DNA from 3 places in the Dorea sp. AM58-8 genome. Region 2 is predicted to be linked to each of the others. Evidence: predicted binding sites of a transcription regulator. Region 2 holds the regulator's gene; each other region holds the start of a gene.
What was found. The regulator Rex, encoded in region 2, represses fermentation and respiration genes when NADH is low (regulators of the CRP and FNR family bind a similar motif). The targets are predictions, from matches to a motif close to ATTGTTAANTANTTAACAAT.

Region 1 (7,118 bases), on a different contig from region 2:
CATATAGGGATGGGTACACATCGAGGCCATTTAGAACGAATAGTGATGACCTTTTATTTGGTGCACCCATTATTACTATATATCTGCCCTGTATGAGGTAAATATCACTCCATAACCTTAGTTCTATTCAATGACAGGTATCAAAAAGTATTGAATTTATTGAAAAAAATACTTGATATATAGAGAAGGAGAGGAGAAGAGTGTTATGTGGAAAAAACATTAAGTGGTATTTTTAGTGTAGTTTTATTGTGCAGTTTAATGTGTGGTTTTTGTGTAAATGCTGCGGATAAAAATGATATAACAGATGATGAAATGAATAAAGTGACAGAACAGATGGCAATAGAAGTCGCAGAACAATTCTCTGGTGTTTCTTGTTTGCAAGGCGAACTAGATGGTAGAGATCCTATTAAGGCCTATGATGTGTCAAATGGAGCGATAGGATATATTGTAAAAATGTATAAAGAAAATCTTCCATATGGCTATGTAATTCTTGATTCGACAGTTGATGGTTTTGTGTGCGAATATAATTATGGGGAAAATATTTCATCATCATATGAGTTGGCTTTACAGCAAACTAATAATAAAGCAATTAGTACTAATAATAGTAATGGTGGATGCATTTACAAGTTTTTGCAGAGAGAAGGGAATAAATGTTTCGTCAGTATTCACAGATACAGCTAATTTTGGTTTCTTTAGAAATTGTATAGATTCAGGAGGAATTGGAATTGCATCTGTTCATATTACAACAACTGATGGTGATTCTGGACATGCAATGGCTGTTGAAGGGTATGCATTATATAAAAGTAATGATTCAAGTTCTTACTTACATATATTGCGTGTTGCAGATGGCTGGCATTCGTATGCTAGAAATCTGAATAATGATTTTGGAAAATATAATTCATATGAAGGGTATGCTTTTCAGTAAGGGGAATCAAGTAATGAAGAAATGGCTATTTGTGATATTAAGTGTAGTAGTTATTTGGGGTATCTATCGATATTGTAATGATAAGTTAGAAGAAAATGCAGGTGTGTCAAATCATGGAGGCATACATCAGTATGAAGAGGAGGCGATTGTTGAGGAGATAAATCTGGACAATCGAGAGATTGTTGTTCGTATAAAGGAGAGTGATACTTATCTTGAATCCAAAAAGAATCCTTATAAAGACAAAAAGATTAGTTTAGATTGCAGTAAAGTAAAAAAAGAGGAGTTAGATAATATAGAAATATCGGACGAAATAGTCTTTACACATTTGTATGATGAGCCTCATACTGTGCTAGACGTAAAAAGGCTATTGTAAATAAACGATAATCATAGGACGGGAGGATTGATGTTTATGAAAAAATTATAAGAATGAGTAAGTGAAAAAACTGACCTGCCGCATCTTTTTACAAATGCGGCAGGCCTTTTGTCTTTCGGTTCATAATCGTAATAACGAATGCATATGTCCCTTACAGAAAGTATATTACATATCAATCAGAAACGAGCTCGGTCCTATTCAGAACTATTTAGCGATTATGGTCGACCTGATCCATGTACTGGATAAGGCGCATTACCTGACTGGTATAGCCCCATTCATTGTCATAGAAACAGATCACCTTGAAAAAGTGGGAATTCACCTGAATGCCCTGTCGTGCGTCGAAGATGGAAGCATGAGAATCTCCGATGAAATCAGAAGATACTACTTCATCCTCCACATAATCCAGAATACCGGACAAATATGTCATAGAGGCTTCCTGAACTTTTTTGCAGATTTCTTCGTAAGATGCCGATTTCTTCAAAGCTACGTTTAAGTCAACAACAGATACATCTGAAGTAGGTACGCGATAAGAGATGCCACTCATTTTGTCCTTCAATGAAGGAATTACGAGGGAGATTGCTTTAGCTGCTCCGGTGGTAGATGGGATTAGATTGCCAAATGCAGAACGGCCGGTTCTCCAGTCCTTCTGAGAACGGCTGTCAACAACCTTCTGCTTAGCAGTAGTTGCGTGGATCGTGGACATGAGTCCGTATTCAATACCGTAATTGTCTTCTAGAATCTTGCAGATCAGTGCCAGACAGTTCGTCGTGCAGGATGCATTGGAAACTACGGGCATATCACTGTTGTATTCGGTATGGTTTACACCCATGATAAAAGTAGGTGTCTCTTCATCTTTTGCAGGAGCAGATATAATAACCTTTTTAGCCCCGCCTTGCAGATGATCCATAGCTTTCTGCGTTGTGCAGTAGGCGCCGGTTGCATCAATGATATATTCAGCACCACAGCTATCCCATGGGATCAGAGAAGCGTCCGATTCAGAGAACACAGGAATCTTCTGACCATTGATGATCAGACCCTGCTCATATGTGTCAAGCTCCCCCTGGAAACGTCCGAAGGTTGAATCATAGCGGACCATATATTTCATGTAGTCCAGATCAGCATTACGCACGTTGATCCCACAAAGTTTAAAAGTATCTGGTTGACTGATGGCAATACGGAGAGCGACGCGTCCGATGCGTCCAAATCCGTTGATGCCAATTGAAATTGCCATTTTACAATTACCTCCTATAAGTCATATTAAATGCATAGAGCACCCACAGATATCCTGGGTGCGGTTATTCTGACCGAGCAATGTAACTGGCTTTTTCTGATTTGATGTAATTTGCTGTCAGTGTAACATAGAATAATGAAAAATACTATATATAGAAGAGTAATTAAAATATTAACGAAAATGCATACAAGATAGCTGACTGATTGAAAACTTTGTGAAGAAATGTTATGATTTTAAGCAGAAATAATACATATGGGAGGCTGTTATGAGAGAGGAACGTTTTAAGATGGAGCGCCCGGGGTTGGTAGAAGAAGGACAGGAAGTTGTGATCAGCGAACGAAGTCCGAGCACCGGGAGATATACTTATCTGGTAGAACCATCCATTGCCATGTCGGGAATATACCGCACAGCGGAGCGGATCCGGGACAGGAAAGGCGTGATCAGGAAGATTGAGGAGACTGACCGGGGATTTTATCTGATTGTTGAGATAGAGCAGTAATAAGAGAGCTTTTGCAGGGAGAATATACTTGCAAAAGTTCTCTTTTTTATAATTTGTGATTTGACAAAAAATGCACAAGTTAATTGATAATAATTCAAACAAACTATAAATAGCGACGAAAAAATAGAAAATTAATGAGAAAAATTATAGATATTAGACAATTTGTGTGCTAATATAATAAATAACTTGTGTGAAAATCGATGAATTCAAATGGGAGGTAAAGCTATGCTTTCAAAAAAATCTGCAGTTCCTTTTCGAGGAACGAAGGAGCAGGAAGAAGAACTGCTTAAGGTGATCGAAGAATTGAAAGATGAAAAAGGCGCTTTGATGCCGATCATGCAGAGAGCGCAGGACATCTATGGATATCTGCCGATCGAGGTCCAGAAGATTATCTCAGACCAGACGGGAATCCCGTTAGAGAAGATTTATGGAGTGGCAACATTTTATGCACAGTTTAATCTGAGTCCGAAGGGACGATATCAGATATCTGTCTGTCTTGGCACGGCATGCTATGTAAAAGGATCCGGCGATATTTACAACAAGCTGATGGAAAAGCTTGGTATCGTGGGCGGAGAGTGTACGCCGGACGGAAGATTTTCGCTGGATGCGTGCCGTTGTATCGGGGCCTGTGGACTGGCACCGGTCATGACGATCAATGAAGAAGTATACGGACGCTTGAAGGTGGAGGATATAGATGATATCCTTGCGAAATACGAGTAGTGGTTAACTTGATTAGAAGTGGAGGGACAGAATGAAATCTCTGGAAGAATTACGGGTAATTAGAGAGCGTATGCAGGGAACAGTGGCATACCGCTCAGAACACGAATCTCTGGAAGAGGCTGCAGCTTCTGAGCACGGCAAGTACCGCACTCATGTGCTGGTATGCGGAGGAACAGGATGTACATCATCCGGCAGCCAGAAGATCAGAGAACGTCTGGATGAAGAGATCCGGAAGAACGGACTGGAAGAGGAAGTATGTGTGATCAAGACAGGCTGTTTTGGCCTGTGTGCGCTGGGACCGATCATGATCGTGTATCCGGAGGGCGCGTTTTATTCTATGGTCAAGGAAGAAGACATTCCTGAGATTGTAGAAGAGCATCTGGCAAAGGGCAATATAGTGAAGAGACTGCTCTATGATGAGACGGTGAAAGGAGAAGATGTACTTCCGCTGCAGGAGACGAATTTCTATAAGAAGCAGCACCGTGTGGCACTGCGTAACTGTGGCGTGATCAGTCCGGAGAATATTGACGAATACATAGGTACAAGAGGATATGAGGCGTTAGGTAAGGTGCTGACCGAGATGACACCTGCAGAAGTTATTCAGGTGATGCTTGACAGCGGACTCAGAGGAAGAGGCGGTGCAGGTTTCCCAACCGGTATGAAATGGAAATTCGCGGCAGCGAATGAAGCAGATCAGAAATACGTCTGTTGTAACGCCGATGAGGGTGACCCGGGTGCATTTATGGACAGATCCGTACTGGAAGGTGATCCGCACGTTGTACTGGAAGCCATGGCGATCGCAGGCTATGCCATTGGGGCGTCACAGGGATATATCTACGTGCGTGCAGAGTATCCAATCGCAGTAGAACGTCTGAATATTGCGATTAAGCAGGCAAGAGAATACGGACTGCTTGGCGAAGATATATTTGGATCAGGATTTGATTTTGATATTGAGCTTCGTCTGGGAGCAGGAGCATTTGTCTGCGGAGAAGAGACCGCACTGATGACTTCGATCGAGGGTAACCGAGGAGAACCGAGACCGCGTCCGCCATTCCCAGCATTAAAGGGACTGTTCCAGAAGCCGACAATTCTGAATAACGTAGAGACGCTGGCGAATATCCCACAGATTATCCTGAATGGACCGGAATGGTTTGCATCGATGGGAACAGAGAAGTCCAAAGGAACCAAGGTATTTGCTCTGGGAGGCAAGGTTAACAATACCGGTCTGGTAGAGATCCCGATGGGAACGACTCTGCGGGAGATTGTAGAAGAGATCGGCGGAGGCATTCCAAAGGGAAAGAAGTTCAAGGCTGCGCAGACCGGAGGTCCGTCCGGCGGATGTATTCCGGCAGAGAATTTTGATGTACCGATCGATTATGATAACCTGATCGCGATCGGTTCCATGATGGGTTCCGGTGGTCTGATCGTTATGGATGAAGATACCTGTATGGTAGATATTGCCAAATTCTTCCTGGAATTTACTGTGGATGAATCCTGTGGCAAATGTGCACCGTGCCGTATTGGTACCAGACGTATGCTGGAGATCTTAGAGAAGATCACCAAGGGGCAGGGAACGATGGAAGATCTGGACCGTCTGGAAGAACTGGCAGCGCATCTGAAGTCGAATTCACTGTGTGCGCTTGGTCAGACAGCACCGAATCCGGTACTCTCCACCCTGCGTTACTTTAAAGATGAATACATTGCCCATATTGTGGATAAGAAATGTCCGGCAGGCGTCTGTAAGGATCTGCTGCAGTACAAGATCAATGCGGACAAATGTAAGGGTTGTACGCTTTGTGCACGTATCTGTCCGAATGGTGCGATCAGCGGTAAAGTAAAAGAACCACATGCGATCAATCCGGAGAAATGTTTGAAATGTGGTGCATGTATGGAAAAATGTCGCTTCGGTGCGATTTATAAGGAATAAGGGAGGATAGAGAATATGGAAACGGTTAATCTTACAATCAATGGACTGAAAGTATCTGCACCGGCCGGCTCTACGATCCTTGAGGCAGCACATGCAGCCGGAATCAGAATTCCTACTCTCTGCTATTTGAAGGAGATCAATGAGATCGGCGCATGTCGTATGTGTGTAGTAGAAGTAAAAGGGGCCCGTAATCTGGTAGCTGCCTGTGTACATCCGGTCAGTGAAGGGATGGAAGTGTATACGAATACACCGAAGCTGATTTCATCCAGAAAGAAGACATTACAGCTTCTGCTGTCGAATCACGATAAGAAATGTCTGTCCTGTGTGCGCAGCGGTAACTGTGAATTACAGCAGCTCTGCAGGGAATATGGCGTGGATGATGAGAATTATTTTGCAGGTGAGAGTAATCACTATGAGTTGGATGATTCGGCAGCTCATATGATCCGTGACAATAACAAATGTATCCTGTGCCGCAGATGCGTGGCTGTCTGTGAGAAAGTTCAGGGAGTCGGCGTGATCGGAACCAATAACCGTGGATTTGCGACCTTTATCGGTTCTGCATTTGACATGGGACTTGGAGAGACCAGTTGTGTATCCTGTGGACAGTGTATCGCAGTCTGTCCGACCGGTGCATTATATGAAAAAGATTATACAGATAAGATTATAGAAGCAATCGCTGATCCGGAGAAATACGTGGTCGTTCAGACTGCACCATCTGTCAGAGCTGCGCTTGGCGAAGAGTTCGGTTATCCGATGGGAACGGATGTGGAAGGCAAGATGGTAGCAGCACTCAGAAGAATCGGATTTGACCGTGTATTTGATACGGACTGGGCAGCAGACCTGACGATTATGGAAGAGGCACATGAGCTTCTGGATCGTGTACAGAATGGTGGAAAGCTTCCGCTGATCACATCCTGCTCGCCTGGATGGATCAAATACTGCGAGCACTATTTCCCGGATATGACAGAGAATCTGTCCAGCTGCAAATCGCCGCAGCAGATGTTTGGTGCGATGGTGAAGACTTACTTTGCCGAGAAGCAGGGTATCGATCCGAAGAATATCGTATCGGTTAGCGTGATGCCATGTACGGCCAAGAAGTTCGAGATCGGAAGAGATCATCAGAATGCAGCCGGAGTACCGGATGTGGATATTGCCATCACTACCAGGGAACTGGCACGACTGATCCGTCGTTGTGGTATTGAATTTACTGCACTTCCGGATGAAGGCTTTGATGATCCGATGGGTGAGTCTACGGGAGCGGCAGTAATCTTTGGAGCGACCGGCGGTGTTATGGAAGCAGCTCTTCGTACTGCGGTGGAGACATTGACGGGAGAAGAACTTGCTAATCTGGAATTTACAGATGTGCGTGGCACAAAGGGCATCAAAGAGGCTGAATATCAGGTGGCAGGCATGGATATTCGTGTGGCAGTTGCTTCGGGACTT
Region 2 (7,118 bases):
CCTGCTGTGATGGAAAAACAGGACCCAATACAAGTATCGGTTTCCTAATACCGTTTGCACGCAGAATCACACCCTCATCCGGTGTGGCTGTAGCAAATCCCCACAAGTAGTTTTTTTTCTCCAGATCACATGCGATTGGTACCGCCCCGTGACCGTAGCCATCCATCTTGACAACAGCCATGATCTTAGTCGCATCACCAACCGTTTCATGCATCTGATCCATATTATATTCTATGGCGTCCAGATCAATTCTGGCACACACTCTTGTATATTCTTTCATCATTTTTCCGCCTTCCAGTTTTCTGTCATTTGGATCGCTGATCCAAGTGCATCAGCAAGATCCCTCGCCAATACACTATAGCACCCCATTTCATTTCTTGCAATATCTCCCGCAAGTCCATGGAGATAAACTCCAAGAACAGCGGCATCATAATTATCGCATCCCTGCACCATAAGTCCGCCAATAATTCCGGCCAGCACATCTCCGGAACCTGCTTTTGCCATTGCAGCATTTCCGGTAAGATTCACATACATTCTTCTGCCCTTTGCTCCCACAAAAGTACGTGCATCTTTTTGTACCAGAGTAACATCTAAAGTTCTTGCCGTCTGTTCCAGGACCTCTCTTCGATGCATTTGTATCTCGTTGACAGGCCGTCCTGTTAATCTGGATAATTCCTTCAAATGTGGAGTCAGTACATAATTGCCTTCTGCCAGCAGGTCCTTCCATTCCGGATGCGTCGCCAATATATTAATTCCGTCCGCATCAATCAGACATGGCACATTTATTTCTTTCAAAACGGTATTTACAATCAGATCTGCTACATCAGATCTTCCAAGACCTGATCCTATACAGACTGCATCAGCCCACTCCAGTACCGACAGAAGACTTGCTTCGTCATATTCCGTATATGTTGTGATAATAGCTTCCGGAATCAGCTGCTGTAAAATACTTCGGTTATCTTCAGTGGTATAAATGCGTACGAGTCCTGCTCCCATGCGATAAGCAGCACAGGCGCTTAAGAATGCAGCTCCTGCCATTCCACTGCTTCCGGCAATTAATAATAATTTTCCAAATGTACCTTTATGCGCATATGGCGGACGTTCAGGCAGAAGTTTGGCAATATCACTCATTTCTAATGCATATGCAGTATCCAGCTGTTCCTTTACTGTAAAACTGTCAATTCCGATATCTGTCACGCAGACTTTTCCGGTATACAATGCACCGGGAAACAGAAACAGACCCAGCTTTCGATCCTGGAATGTTACGGTTGCATCTGCCTGAAACGCTTCACCGAATACACGTCCATCCGTAGCTGAGATACCGGACGGAATATCAACCGCGAGTTTCCGTCCCGATGACATATTCATATGTTGAAGTATTTCCAGATAGTGTCCTGTAATCTCACGATTCAATCCTACACCAAACAATGCATCAATTACAATGCTGTAATCATTATCCTGCCATTCTGTGAGAAGAATTCCTCCACGCTGTTCGAACTGATCCATCTGATATATACACTCTTCTGTTCGGCTTGTCATCCGTCCGGCAAATACTGCTGTCACCTGGCAGCCTTTCTCTTTCAGAATGCTTCCAATAGCAAAGCCATCGCCTCCGTTATTTCCTGATCCACACACAATGCATACATGTGTCAGCGGCCACTTTTGTTCTTCTATATAATCAGTACAGGCTGCAGCAGCCCGTTCCATCAGTGTTCTGGATGAAACTCCCAGATCCTGTATAGTATGACTGTCCGCACTTTTCATCTGTTCCGCATTTAATAAATACTGCATATACTTCCTTTCTGCCTTAGGCGCAGATCACTGCAAAAAAAACGACGTGTAAAGAAGTCTGCTTTCACAGCCCGCATTACACGCCATTATTCTGTCTGTTATTTGTCTGCATGATCCTCATTATATCGACTGATATTATAAGATAATCTCATTAAGCTTTCTGATAAATGTACACTTTCTACAATTACATTATCCGGTACATTCAGATCTACATGCGCAAAATTCCAGATGGCCTGAATACCGGCATCTACCAGATCCTTCGCCACATCAATTGCGCATTCCTTCGGAATTGTAAGAACTGCAATCTCGATATTATTCTCTTTAATGAAATCTTTCATCTCACTCATCATACGAACCGGCACATCACGAATTGACATACCTCTCAGTGTAGGATTCACATCAAAGATACCTTTCAGGATAAATCCCTGATTTTCAAAATGTGAATAATTTGCCAAAGCCTGTCCCAAATTACCTGCGCCAACGATTATAAAATTATGCTTGTTCTCCAATCCAAGGATTTTACCAATTTCAGTATGAAGATATTTTACATTATAACCATATCCCTGCTGACCAAATCCGCCAAAGTTGTTCAAATCCTGTCGAATCTGTGATGCAGTAAGTTTCATTCTTTTACTTAAATCATTAGATGATATACGTTCGACACCATCTTCTAATAATTCACCCAGATATCGGTAATATCTTGGAAGTCTGCGAATTACCGCCTGAGAAATCTTTCTTGTCTCCACTGTTGTTCACCTACCCATAATATTATGGAATAATTATATCTGATTGTTAACACAAAGTCAAACTTTTGTACAAACTTTCATTAACTTTAGTTGTATTTTCTGTTCTTTTCGGTATAATGATACACAGAGAATTATGGAGGTGTATCATGATTTTAGCATGTCATGATGTTTCCAAAGCATTTGGGGAACACGTTATTATACAAAATGGCTCTTTTCATATAGAAGACCATGAAAAAGCAGCCCTTGTCGGTATCAATGGTGCCGGCAAGTCTACTCTTCTGAAAATGATCGTCGGCGATCTTACAGCTGATGGCGGTACGATCACCCTTACAAAAGGTAAGACACTTGGTTATCTGTCCCAGCATCAGGAGCTGGTATCCGGCAATACAATCTACGAAGAAGTACGTTCAGCCAAGGCCGATGTCATTGCCATGGAAGCAAGAATCCGCGAGATTGAAAAAGAATTAAAAGATCTGACCGGCGATGAACTGGAAAGCCGGTTGAATACTTATCATAATCTGACCAGTGCCTTTGAACTGGCAGACGGATACTCCTATGAAAGCGAGATTGTCGGTGTATTAAAAGGTCTCGGTTTTGCTGAGGATGAGTTTGACAAGCCCGTAGATACGCTGTCCGGCGGTCAGAAGACTCGCGTATCTCTCAGTAAGCTTCTGCTTACCAGGCCAGATATTCTTCTGCTGGACGAGCCTACCAACCACCTGGATCTGAATTCCATTGCATGGTTGGAGACCTACTTATTGAATTATTTTGGAGCGGTATTGATTGTATCCCATGACCGATATTTTCTGAATAAAGTTGTTACAAAGGTCATTGAAGTAGAAATGGGTAAACTTTCCGTATTTCAAGGCAATTACTCTGCTTACGCCGAGAAAAAAGAAATGCTCCGTGAAGCAAGATTAAAAGAATACTTAAATCAACAGCGTGAGATCAAACATCAGGAAGCTGTTATTGAAAAACTCCGCTCTTTCAACCGTGAGAAGTCTATTAAGCGTGCAGAAAGCCGTGAGAAGATGCTGGATCGTATTCAGCCTGTAGAAAAGCCTCTGGAGCTTCATACGGATATTCATTTAAAGCTGGAGCCTTCTGTCGTCAGTGGTAATGACGTGCTGTCGGTAGAACATCTGTCCAAAGCATTCCCGCCACATACTTTATTTCAAGATATCAGTTTTGAGATCCACCGCGGCGAGCACGTAGCGATCATCGGTGACAATGGAACCGGAAAGACTACACTGCTGAAGATACTGAATCAGGTTATTCCGGCAGACAGTGGTACTTTTACCCTCGGTTCCAAGGTAAAAATCGGTTATTATGACCAGGAACATCACGTCCTGCATATGGACAAAACAATCTTTGATGAGATTTCTGACGATTATCCGACGCTAACCAATACACAGATCCGAAAGACACTGGCGGCTTTTCTCTTTACCGGCGATGAAGTGTTTCAGCAGATCAGTTCTTTAAGCGGTGGTGAACGTGGGCGTGTCTCACTTGCCAAGCTCATGTTGTCTGAAGCAAATTTCCTTATCCTGGACGAACCTACCAACCACTTGGATATTACTTCTAAGGAAATTCTTGAAAAAGCTCTGAACGATTATACCGGTACGGTACTCTATGTATCTCATGACCGATATTTTATCAACCGTACAGCTACAAGAATTCTGGAACTGACCGAACAGACATTTGTCAATTATATTGGTAACTATGATTACTATCTTGAAAAGAAGGATGAACTGACCCAGGCTTATACCGGCGTCTCTTCCGCTCCATCTGATGTATGTGCACCGGAACCAGAATCTCAGGCTAAGCTCAGCTGGCAGGAACAGAAAGAAGCACAGGCTAAGGAACGCAAACGTCAGAATGAATTAAAAAAGACAGAAGAACGCATTACTGAACTGGAAGAACGTGACGGCGAGATTGACGAACTAATGGTTCAGGAAGAGATCTATACCAATTCTGTAAAATGCCAGGAATTGGCACTGGAAAAATCTAAAATCGCAGAAGAATTAGAAGAACTTTACGCCAGATGGGAAGAACTGGCGTAACAAACAGATATATGAAAACGCCCGCTAATAAACGGGCGTTTTTATCATGGTAACGAACAAAATATCTGTAAAATCAGCTGAGTTCCGGTACTTTCCTGCTACATGCAATTGCTCTGGCACCATGTCCAATGTGGCAGGCTACACTTAATGACAACGGATCCATATGCACTTCATATTCCGGAAATCTATTTTCCACTTCTGCTTTCCATTCTTCAGCTTCTTCTGCCGAACAGGTATACGCAACCTGCAGATACATCTCCTGTCCTGCAAACCGCTCTGTCAGATCCTTTTCCATTGCATCCAACATCGTCTTCTTCGCGCTCTTCCATCCTCTTGACTTAGAAAAAGAATCCAGCTTTTCTCCCTGAATCGTAAGAACCGGTTTCAGATTCAGGACTGAACCGATAGCTGCTGCTGCGGGTGTTACGCGACCACCTTTTTTAAGATATTTCAATGTATCTACCGTAATATAGATGCTGGCCTCCAGCTTCTCACGCATTAGAATATCATGGATCTCCTTCGCGTTCATTCCTTTTTCTGCCAAAGCAATGGCATCCAGAACCGATTGTCTCATGGTAACCGAAATACGTTGATTATCTACCACATATACTTTACCATCCATGTCCTGCGCAAGCATCTGCGCAGTGGCACAGGAACTCGACAATCCACTTGACATCGGAATATGCACTACCTCATCATATTCTTCCAGTGCTTTCTCCCATATATCCAGCACATCTCCCGGCGAAGGCTGCGAAGTAGAAATGTCTGCATCCTGAGTCAGACGTTCATAGAATTTTTCCTGAGTCAGAGATATATCTTCGTAGAACAGTTCTCCGTCAATATAAAAAGGCATCGGAAGAACAAAGATTCCAAGTCTTTTTGCTTCCTCCTGTGTAATTCCACTGTTGCTATCTGTAACAATTGCTACTCCGCTCATGTTTAAACTTCCTCTCTAATTCTTAAAACTATGTATCGGTGCAGGGATTCGTCCCTGTCTGTTTATAAATGTGCTGCAGTCAAACTCATTCACCGGCATGATCGGAGCATAACCCAGTAAACCGCCAAATTCTGCTGTCTCTCCTACATCCTTACCAATAACCGGAATCAGACGGACTGCTGTCGTCTTATTATTCACCATACCAAGTGCCATCTCATCTGCAATGATACCAGAAATAGTTGCCGCACTGGTTTTTCCAGGAATTGCAATCATATCAAGACCTACGGAACATACACAGGTCATGGCCTCCAGCTTTTCAAGATTCAACGCACCAAGCGTCACTGCATCAATCATACCCTGATCTTCACTGACCGGAATAAATGCGCCGCTTAAGCCGCCCACATAAGAGGAAGCCATAACGCCACCTTTCTTCACCTGATCATTCAACATAGCAAGTGCTGCTGTAGTACCCGGTGCACCTACACGTTCCAGACCGATCTCTTCCAGGATCTCAGCCACACTGTCACCCACTGCCGGAGTCGGTGCAAGAGACAGATCGATAATTCCAAACGGAATACCCATACGTTTGGATGCCTCCCCCGCTACCAGTTGTCCTACGCGGGTAATCTTAAATGCTGTCTTCTTAATCATCTCACACAGTTCCTCAAAGCCCTTGCCTCGCACCTGTTCAATTGCTTTCTTTACAACGCCAGGTCCACTGACACCTACATTGATCACAGCATCTCCTTCTGTAACGCCAAGGAACGCACCCGCCATAAACGGATTGTCATCCGGTGCATTACAAAATACCACCAGCTTCGCACATCCCAGAGAATCATTATCTTTGGTTGCTTCTGCTGTCTCTTTTACGATCTCGCCGCACAGGCGAACAGCATCCATATTAATTCCGGTACGAGTAGATCCCACATTGATAGAACTGCACACACGTTCCGTACAGGCCAGTGCTTTCGGCACAGACCGAATCAGATTCTCTTCGCTTGTAGTCATAGCCTTTGATACCAGCGCAGAATATCCGCCGATAAAATTAACACCAACTTCTTTCGCGGCCTTATCCAGTGTCTTGGCAATCTCAACATAATCATCCGGAGTCTTGCAGGCTGCTGAGCCCACCAGAGCGATCGGAGTAATAGAGATACGCTTATTTACAATCGGAATACCAAATTCACATTCAATATCCTGACCTGTACTCACCAGATTACCGGCAAGCGTTGTAATCTTTTTATAGATATTATCATTCAATCTATCAAGATCTGAATCGATGCAGTCCATCAGACTGATACCGAGGGTAATCGTTCTTACGTCAAGATTCTCCTGCTCGATCATTTTATTCGTTTCATTTACTTCATATACGCTAATCATGATTTTTTCTTTGCCTCCGCCATAGCATCCAACTTACAGTCTGTGCATTTTTTCAAAAATTTCTTCTCTCTGGCAGTGAATGCTTACACCGATTTCTCCGCCAAGTGCTTCCAGTTCAGCTGTATATTCCTGAAATTCCTTAGAAGCCCCGTCAACATCCACGATCATTATCATATTAAAGAAGTCATCAATGATAGTCTG
Region 3 (7,118 bases), on a different contig from region 2:
CGAACATTCTTCTCACCCTTGTTGATCAGGTATGTTGCTGTCTCGCATCCTACCAGACCACCACCAAGGATCAGGATCTCACCTTTGGCTTCTGCCTTACCAGCCAGAACATCCTCTGCTGTAACAATGTCAGCTCCATCTACGCCCGGAAGATCCGGTGTAGCGAACTCAGAACCGATAGCTACTACTACATGATCCGGTTTGATCTCAGCGATCATCTCTGGTGTAACAGTTGTATTTGTCTTGATCTCGATGCCAAGTCTTTCACATTCTTTGATCTCCCAGTCAACAGCTGCTTCAAATTCCTGTTTCTTAGGAGCTTTACCAGCTAATCTGAATCTTCCACCTGCTCTCTCAGATGCTTCGTAGATTGTCGGATTGTGTCCACGTTTCTTCAGGATCTCTGCTGTTACCAGACCACCGATACCTCCACCGATGACCATAACATTCTTAGCCTTTTCAGCCTTTGGCATACCTTTGTATTCCAGGCAGAGCATTGGATTACGTGTACATGTGATATGTGTAGCCTTTGGATCGATAACCTTGTCGTAGCATCCTTCTGTACATCCGATACAACGACGGATCTCATCCTCACGACCTTCTCTTGCTTTATTACACCACTCTGGATCAGCCAGCTGTGCACGTCCGATAGAGATCATGTCGATCTCGCCGTCTTCGATCAGCTTGTTAGCAAGTGCTGGCATGTTAACACGTCCAACACCGATTACCGGGATGTTAACTGCTTTCTTGATCTTAGCGATGTTTTCCATATTGAAACCTGGCTCAAGGTTATATGGCGGTACTTCGTATACTGTTGCAAGGCTTCGTGCATTACCTCTTGAAAGGTCGATTGCATCTACGCCTGCTTCTTCTGCCCAGTTAACGAACTGGATAGTCTCTTCTACAGTTGTATTCTTAGGAAGTAACTCATCTACTGCATCCAGACGCATAAGCAGTGGCATATCCTCTGGCATGTTAGCACGCATCTCGCGGATAACTTCCAGATTGAAGCGGCAACGATTCTCCAGGCTCTGGTTACCATACTCATCTGTACGGTTGTTCAGAGACGGATTCATAAATTCGTGTGGAAGATATGTATGTGCTCCATGGAACTCCAGTGCATCAAATCCAGCTTCTACAGCCAGTTTAGCAGACTCTCCGAACTGCTTAATGATCTCATGGATACGCTCTACTGTAACTGTATCCGGTGTCTCTTCTACGTTTGTCTTGTCAAAGAAGTCAGCCGGTACGAATCCTCCGTGCCAGATCTGAACAGCTGCCTTACCACCATTTTCATGGATTGCTTCAGTTACTTTCTTCAGTTCATCTCTGTCTGCTTCACTATACAGTCCGAAATATAAATACGCATGACATTCTTTACAAATAGATACCAGCTCTACAATGTTCAGTCCGCATCCACCTGCTGCACGTGCTGCGTGGTACTGAATCATATCATCTGCTACGTGATGTTTGTCCTTAACCATCTTGGTATTCATACCAGGAAGTACAATTCTGTTCTTCAGTTCAAGACCTCTCAATTTAATTGGAGAAAACAATGCATCATAACTCATTTTGAAATCGTCCTCTTTTCTTTCATTATTAAATAGGTTAATAGGAGTCATCGTTCCGCCATATAATCCAGACCGGTACGGGAATCACTTGTCTGAATATATAATCGGAAGCTGTTCGTTATACGGTAGTAAATAGTATCTCTAGCTTTACCTTCCCTTTAAAAGCTTGTCTAAATTTTAACACGAGCACATACTATGTGTCGGAACAAATTCCAAAATATAGTGCACAAGCAATGTACAAAAAATCAATTTTTCCTATCACATTTTTCTAATTAATCATTTTTTCTTTTTTATGCTTGTAGTGTTTTTGCATTTTTTGTCTGCATTTGCAGAAGTGAATTGTCATGATTTTTTCGAAAAATGTAGATTATTTAACAAAAAAATGTGAAACACCGTCTTCGAGATTCGTTTATACTATGCTCAACAGATAAATTTTCGATATGTTCAGGAGGGAACAAAATGATCACAGATATGAAAGATGCAAAGATCTTCCAGCCTCTTCAGCTTGGAAGAACAACTTTAAAAAACCGTATTGCAATGGCTCCAATGAGCATGCATTATGAAGCAACTAACGGAACTGTACCAAAACAGTTGGCAGACATCTTCGTCCGTCGTGCAGAAGGCGGCGCAGGATACGTAGTAATCGACGCTGTAACTGTTGACCACAAATATTGGTATATTGGAAAGACTACTGCTCTTGATAAGGACTCTCTGGTTCCTCAGTTCAAGAGATTCGCAACTCGTGTAAAAGATGCAGGAAGCGAACTGATCCCACAGATCATTCACCCGGGTCCGGAATCTATCTGCGCTATGAAAGGTATTACTCCGATCGGACCATCTATAAATACAAATGCAAATGGTGATGTTTCAAGACCGGCTACTATTAAAGAGATCCAGAAGATCATCAAACAGTATGGAAAAGCTGCACGCCGTGCAGAAGAAGCAGGATGCGGCGGTATCGCATTACACGCAGCACATGCTTACATGCTTCCAGGTGCATTCCTTTCTCCACTGCGTAACAAACGTATGGATGAATACGGCGGAACAATCGATAACCGTGCTCGTCTGATCCTTGAGATCATTGAAGAATGTCGTAAAAACGTAAGCGAAGACTTCCCGATCATCCTTCGTATCTCTGGTTCAGAGCGTATCGAAGGTGGTAACAGTCTGGAAGAAATGTTATACCTTGCTCCGAAGTTCGAGGCAGCCGGCGTTAATATGTTAGAAGTATCCGGTGGTGTTCAGTACGAAGATATGCAGGATATCATCCCATCACACAGCAAGAAGATCGGACGTAACGTATACGAAGCTTCTGAGATTAAGAAAGTTGTTAATATCCCTGTATTCGTTGTTGGTAAGATCAACGACATCCGCTATGCTGCAGATATCGTAGAGCGTGGACTGGTAGACGGTGTTTCTCTCGGACGTCCGTTACTTGCAGATCCTGATCTTCCGAACAAAGCCCGTGAGAACCGTTTCGATGACATCACACCATGTGCTTCATGCGGCGGACGTTGTGTAACTCCTAAGGATCCACAGCATCCGGTATGTCAGTGTCACATCAACCCATTGGTTGGTCACGAATACGATTATCCATTTAACCCGGTTGATACTCCGAAGAACGTACTGGTTGTCGGAGCAGGCCCTGGCGGAATGTACGCAGCCGTAATCGCAGCAGAGCGTGGACATCACGTAACTGTATGGGAGAAGAATTGTCAGGTCGGCGGACAGCTTGCACTGGCTGTTGTTACTCCTGGTAAGCAGGAAATGTGTAAATGGTTATCACACCTTACATACCGTGCTAACAAAGCAGGTGTTACATTTGAATTCAACAAAGAAGCTACTGTAGATGATATTAAGGAATTTGCTCCTGATGCAGTTATCGTAGCTACCGGTGCAAGACCGTTTGTTCCACCATTCATCAAAGGTCTGACCGATTACCCTGTAACTACTACTCATGATATCCTGAGCCGTAAGGTGACCGTACCGAAGGGAACTGTATGTATCCTCGGTGGTGGAGAAGTTGCCTGCGAGACAGCTGAAATGCTGATGACAGACGCTCGTCCGGCTTCCTTTGTAAAAACAGGAAGCATCGGTGATGTAGAAGTAACTCTGGTAGAAATGATGCCACAGCTTATGACAAATGTATGTCTGCCGAACCGTAATGTACTGATGGACAGCCTTCACAGATCAGGTGTTAAGAGCTATGTTAACGCTAAGGTTCTGGAAGTTACTGATCACGATGTTAAGATCCAGTACACAACAGACGGAAGAGAAGAATGGCTGAGAGGTTTCGACCATATCGTAGTCGGAATGGGCTCCAGAAATTATGATCCATTCTCTGAAGAACTGAAGAAGTTCGTACCGGAAGTAAGAGTTATCGGAGATGCTGTAAGAACAGGTCTTGCAAGTAAAGCTCTTCATGAAGGATACTTCGCCGGATACGAGATTTAATAAAACATATTTCCCTCATACTTTTATTAAGATTGCAGATGCTTTTTTCAGTGTCTGCAATCTTTTTTTACCTCTTTTTCGACATGTTGTAAATTTTCATTTTTTGTCCTGTCAAAGTTTTGACATTCTCCGTTGACTTCGATTTTATTATGTGATAGTCTTAAATCAAATGTTTGTATAAATGTTTGTATTTTTGTACAATTTTCAAGGGAGTGAGCCATATTGAAAAACAGAATCCGCCCTTTATGTGAGACACCGCGCGACGGCATATTCTGCGGCCCTGACAAATATCTCACATTACAGGAGCACACCATAACCAGCGAGATGTTTCCGGTGATGGAATACGACAGTTACTTTATATTGGTAAAAGAAGGACATGGTAATTTTGTGATCAACGGAGAAGAATTTTCCGTCGAACCTGGTTGCGTATCCTGGATCCAGTGCTCTCAGGTACTCACTGTCTGTCCTGATTTTGGCAATAATCTCGTACTTTGGATCTGTCCTTACGACTACCAGCTTCTGAGCTATTACTCATTTAGCAATATTGCTCCAACCAGAGAACTTGAGATTGTCAATAATCTTCCGGTAATCGGTCCTGATGGTGATGAGGTACAAGAGATTGTCCACTTATTCCATCAATATCGGAAGCTTTCTAAAAGACATTCTCACGGCTCTGCAATTATTCGAAGTTCCTATCTTCGCAGAATTGAACTTTTATATAACCGGTTTGCCAAAAGTATGAAGTCCCATTACAAATTCAGCAACCTGCCGCTGAGCCGCAAGGTCAGTCTGTATATTGCAGTGCACAGCACAACTGCACTGACCTGTGCAGATGTAGTGAAGGCAATTGCGCCATCTATCAGCGAATCAGCCCTAAATCATGCACTCCTTGTTGCAACAGGTCTGAATTTCAATCAATATCTGAACCGGCTGCGGATTGCGCATGCGATGTCGTATTTTCTCTATGACAGTCTTCCGTTTGACTACATATCCTCGATATCAGGATTTAATATGGAGATTACATTCTTCCGCCGTTTCAAATCTCTGATCGGTATGACACCGCAGACTTATATGAAAAGGACGCTCAGCGACGGAAAGCATCACACTGTATACCGCACTACTATTATGAACGAAACTCTAATCTCCGCGATCAGCTATTTGTACGAGAACATGACAGATCCTATTGACGCCGAAACTCTTACTAAAGAGCTGTACACTTCAGAGAATATTCTGCGTGTCCAGTTTAAGAACCGTCTGAATTCCAGTTACAAACAGGTGCTGTCCCAGTTCCGCGTGCGTTATGCCGAAGCACTGCTCACTACAACTTCACTGCCGACAGTAGATATTGCTATCGAATCCGGCTTCGGCTCAGACCGCACTATGGCGCGGGTATTTTATAATATAAACGGCATATCTCCGGGAGAATTCCGCAAAGCCAGAAAGCTCCCTCAAAAGCCAGTAAATAGCCAGCATCTGCGTCTGACCTATAAGATTACACTCAAACTATACACAGGAAGGCGATAAACTATGCAGAAAGATATACCACAGTCTGTTGACCCTGATGAGCCAAAGACTCCCGGGCACGCCATTTTTTCCGGCGCCCATGACTACTTTGTAAATAATGTCCTGCCTGATACGATCCAGGCGCATGTGAGTCGTTATCAGACTCCTACCTCTTATGCCAACAACCGGGATCAGACATTTATTCTTGTCCGTTCCGGCAAGGGAAAAGCATTAATCAACGGTCTGGAATATAACTTGAGACCCAATACACTGATCAATCTCGGTCCATTTCACCGTTACCGTTTTCTACCATCCAAAGGAACTCCCTTGGAAATTGCAGAAGCACGTATGAACAGTTCCACCTATGTATATATGATCGCTAATCCTTACCTGAAATGTGAACAGATGACTGTTCCGTCTCAGCCTCCGGTCGTATATCTTAAAGGTCTGTCGGCTGAAATTGCCAATGAATCTATGGACGGACTGCTCCACGAAGCCATGAATGATTCAGCAGACCGTATCCAGCTCTGCTTCTGTTATATGATGAATTTTCTCGGAATCATCACAGATCAGATGCCAAAAGCATATTTTGCATCAAGTACGACACACAGCAAAGAAAAAAAGTAATTTCTTTAACAAAGTTAATTATTTGAGAAAGGTTTTCGTTATTTGTCAATTATAACCAAGCCTTTCTCTTTTATTCCCGATATTTTAACCATTTTCTACAGATAGTTTTATCTTTTTTCACTTTGTCACTCGCTTTGATTATAAATGTTAATTTTTTGTCGGTTTGTTCTGAATAAAATTTACACTCTGATACCGTTTAAAGCCTGGTTTTGCTGTTAAAATATTATCAGTCATTGATATGACGTATCGGTAGTAAATTTTCGAAGGAACGGGAAACTTTCGGAAAACAACAAAAAACCAAAGAGAATATCAAGAAAAAAAGAAAGGGGATTCATTCAAATGTTTGAAAAAGAATTCGAAGGAAAAGTTGTATTAGTAACAGGCGGAAGCACAGGTATTGGTTATGCAACCGTTAAATCATTCCTTGCAACCGGAGCTAAAGTATACTTCTTAGGAAAACCAGGTGAGGATTTAACAAAACAGACAGAAGAGCTGAAAGCTATCAATCCTGATTACGACTTTGCGTCAAACACAATCGACCTTTGCGATTACAAAGCAGCTCAGGCACTCTATGCTGAGATTGAAGAAAAATGGGGTCGTCTGGATGTTCTGGTTAACAACGCTGGTGTAGACAGCAGTTTACCGATCCACAAGATGAAACAGTCTCAGTGGGATTACGTCATGAACGTTAACCTTAAGGGAATGTTCAACCTTACAAAATACGCTATCAAGTACCTTAAGAAGACAAAAGGATGTATCGTTAACACAGCATCCGTTGCCGGTATCTACGGTGCAGGATGCGGATGCCCATACCCAGCTTCTAAGGGTGGTGTTATTGCTTTCACTAAGTCTATGGCTTGGGAGCAGGCATACGCCGGAATCCGCTGCAACGCAGTAGCTCCTGGTGTTATCGATACCAACCTGCTTGCAACAGTTCCTCCATTCGCTAAGAAGAACCTTGCA

Region 1: a site for Rex is predicted at 3,088-3,107, ahead of DXA18_RS11680 (NADH-quinone oxidoreductase subunit NuoE family protein). Genes of this name have one in related genera too.
Region 3: a site for Rex is predicted at 1,931-1,950, ahead of DXA18_RS05555 (oxidoreductase). Genes of this name have one in related genera too.

Annotation. Positions count from the first base shown of each region.
Region 1 covers NZ_QSDM01000016.1:51,451-58,568, forward strand. The annotation lists gene DXA18_RS11660 (hypothetical protein) at 208-681, shown strand; gene DXA18_RS11665 (hypothetical protein) at 939-1,298, shown strand; gene gap (type I glyceraldehyde-3-phosphate dehydrogenase) at 1,507-2,529, opposite strand; gene DXA18_RS11675 (hypothetical protein) at 2,795-3,028, shown strand; gene DXA18_RS11680 (NADH-quinone oxidoreductase subunit NuoE family protein) at 3,254-3,748, shown strand; gene nuoF (NADH-quinone oxidoreductase subunit NuoF) at 3,780-5,675, shown strand; gene DXA18_RS11690 (NADH-dependent [FeFe] hydrogenase, group A6) at 5,691-7,118, shown strand, end outside.
Region 2 covers NZ_QSDM01000014.1:73,861-80,978, forward strand. The annotation lists gene alr (alanine racemase) at 1-280, opposite strand, end outside; gene DXA18_RS11030 (NAD(P)H-hydrate dehydratase) at 280-1,791, opposite strand; gene DXA18_RS11035 (redox-sensing transcriptional repressor Rex) at 1,890-2,537, opposite strand; gene abc-f (ribosomal protection-like ABC-F family protein) at 2,684-4,600, shown strand; gene DXA18_RS11045 (DegV family protein) at 4,674-5,537, opposite strand; gene DXA18_RS11050 (PFL family protein) at 5,553-6,917, opposite strand; gene DXA18_RS11055 (ACT domain-containing protein) at 6,951-7,118, opposite strand, start outside.
Region 3 covers NZ_QSDM01000005.1:22,443-29,560, forward strand. The annotation lists gene DXA18_RS05550 (oxidoreductase) at 1-1,571, opposite strand, end outside; gene DXA18_RS05555 (oxidoreductase) at 2,031-4,025, shown strand; gene DXA18_RS05560 (AraC family transcriptional regulator) at 4,248-5,549, shown strand; gene DXA18_RS05565 (hypothetical protein) at 5,553-6,155, shown strand; gene DXA18_RS05570 (SDR family NAD(P)-dependent oxidoreductase) at 6,495-7,118, shown strand, end outside.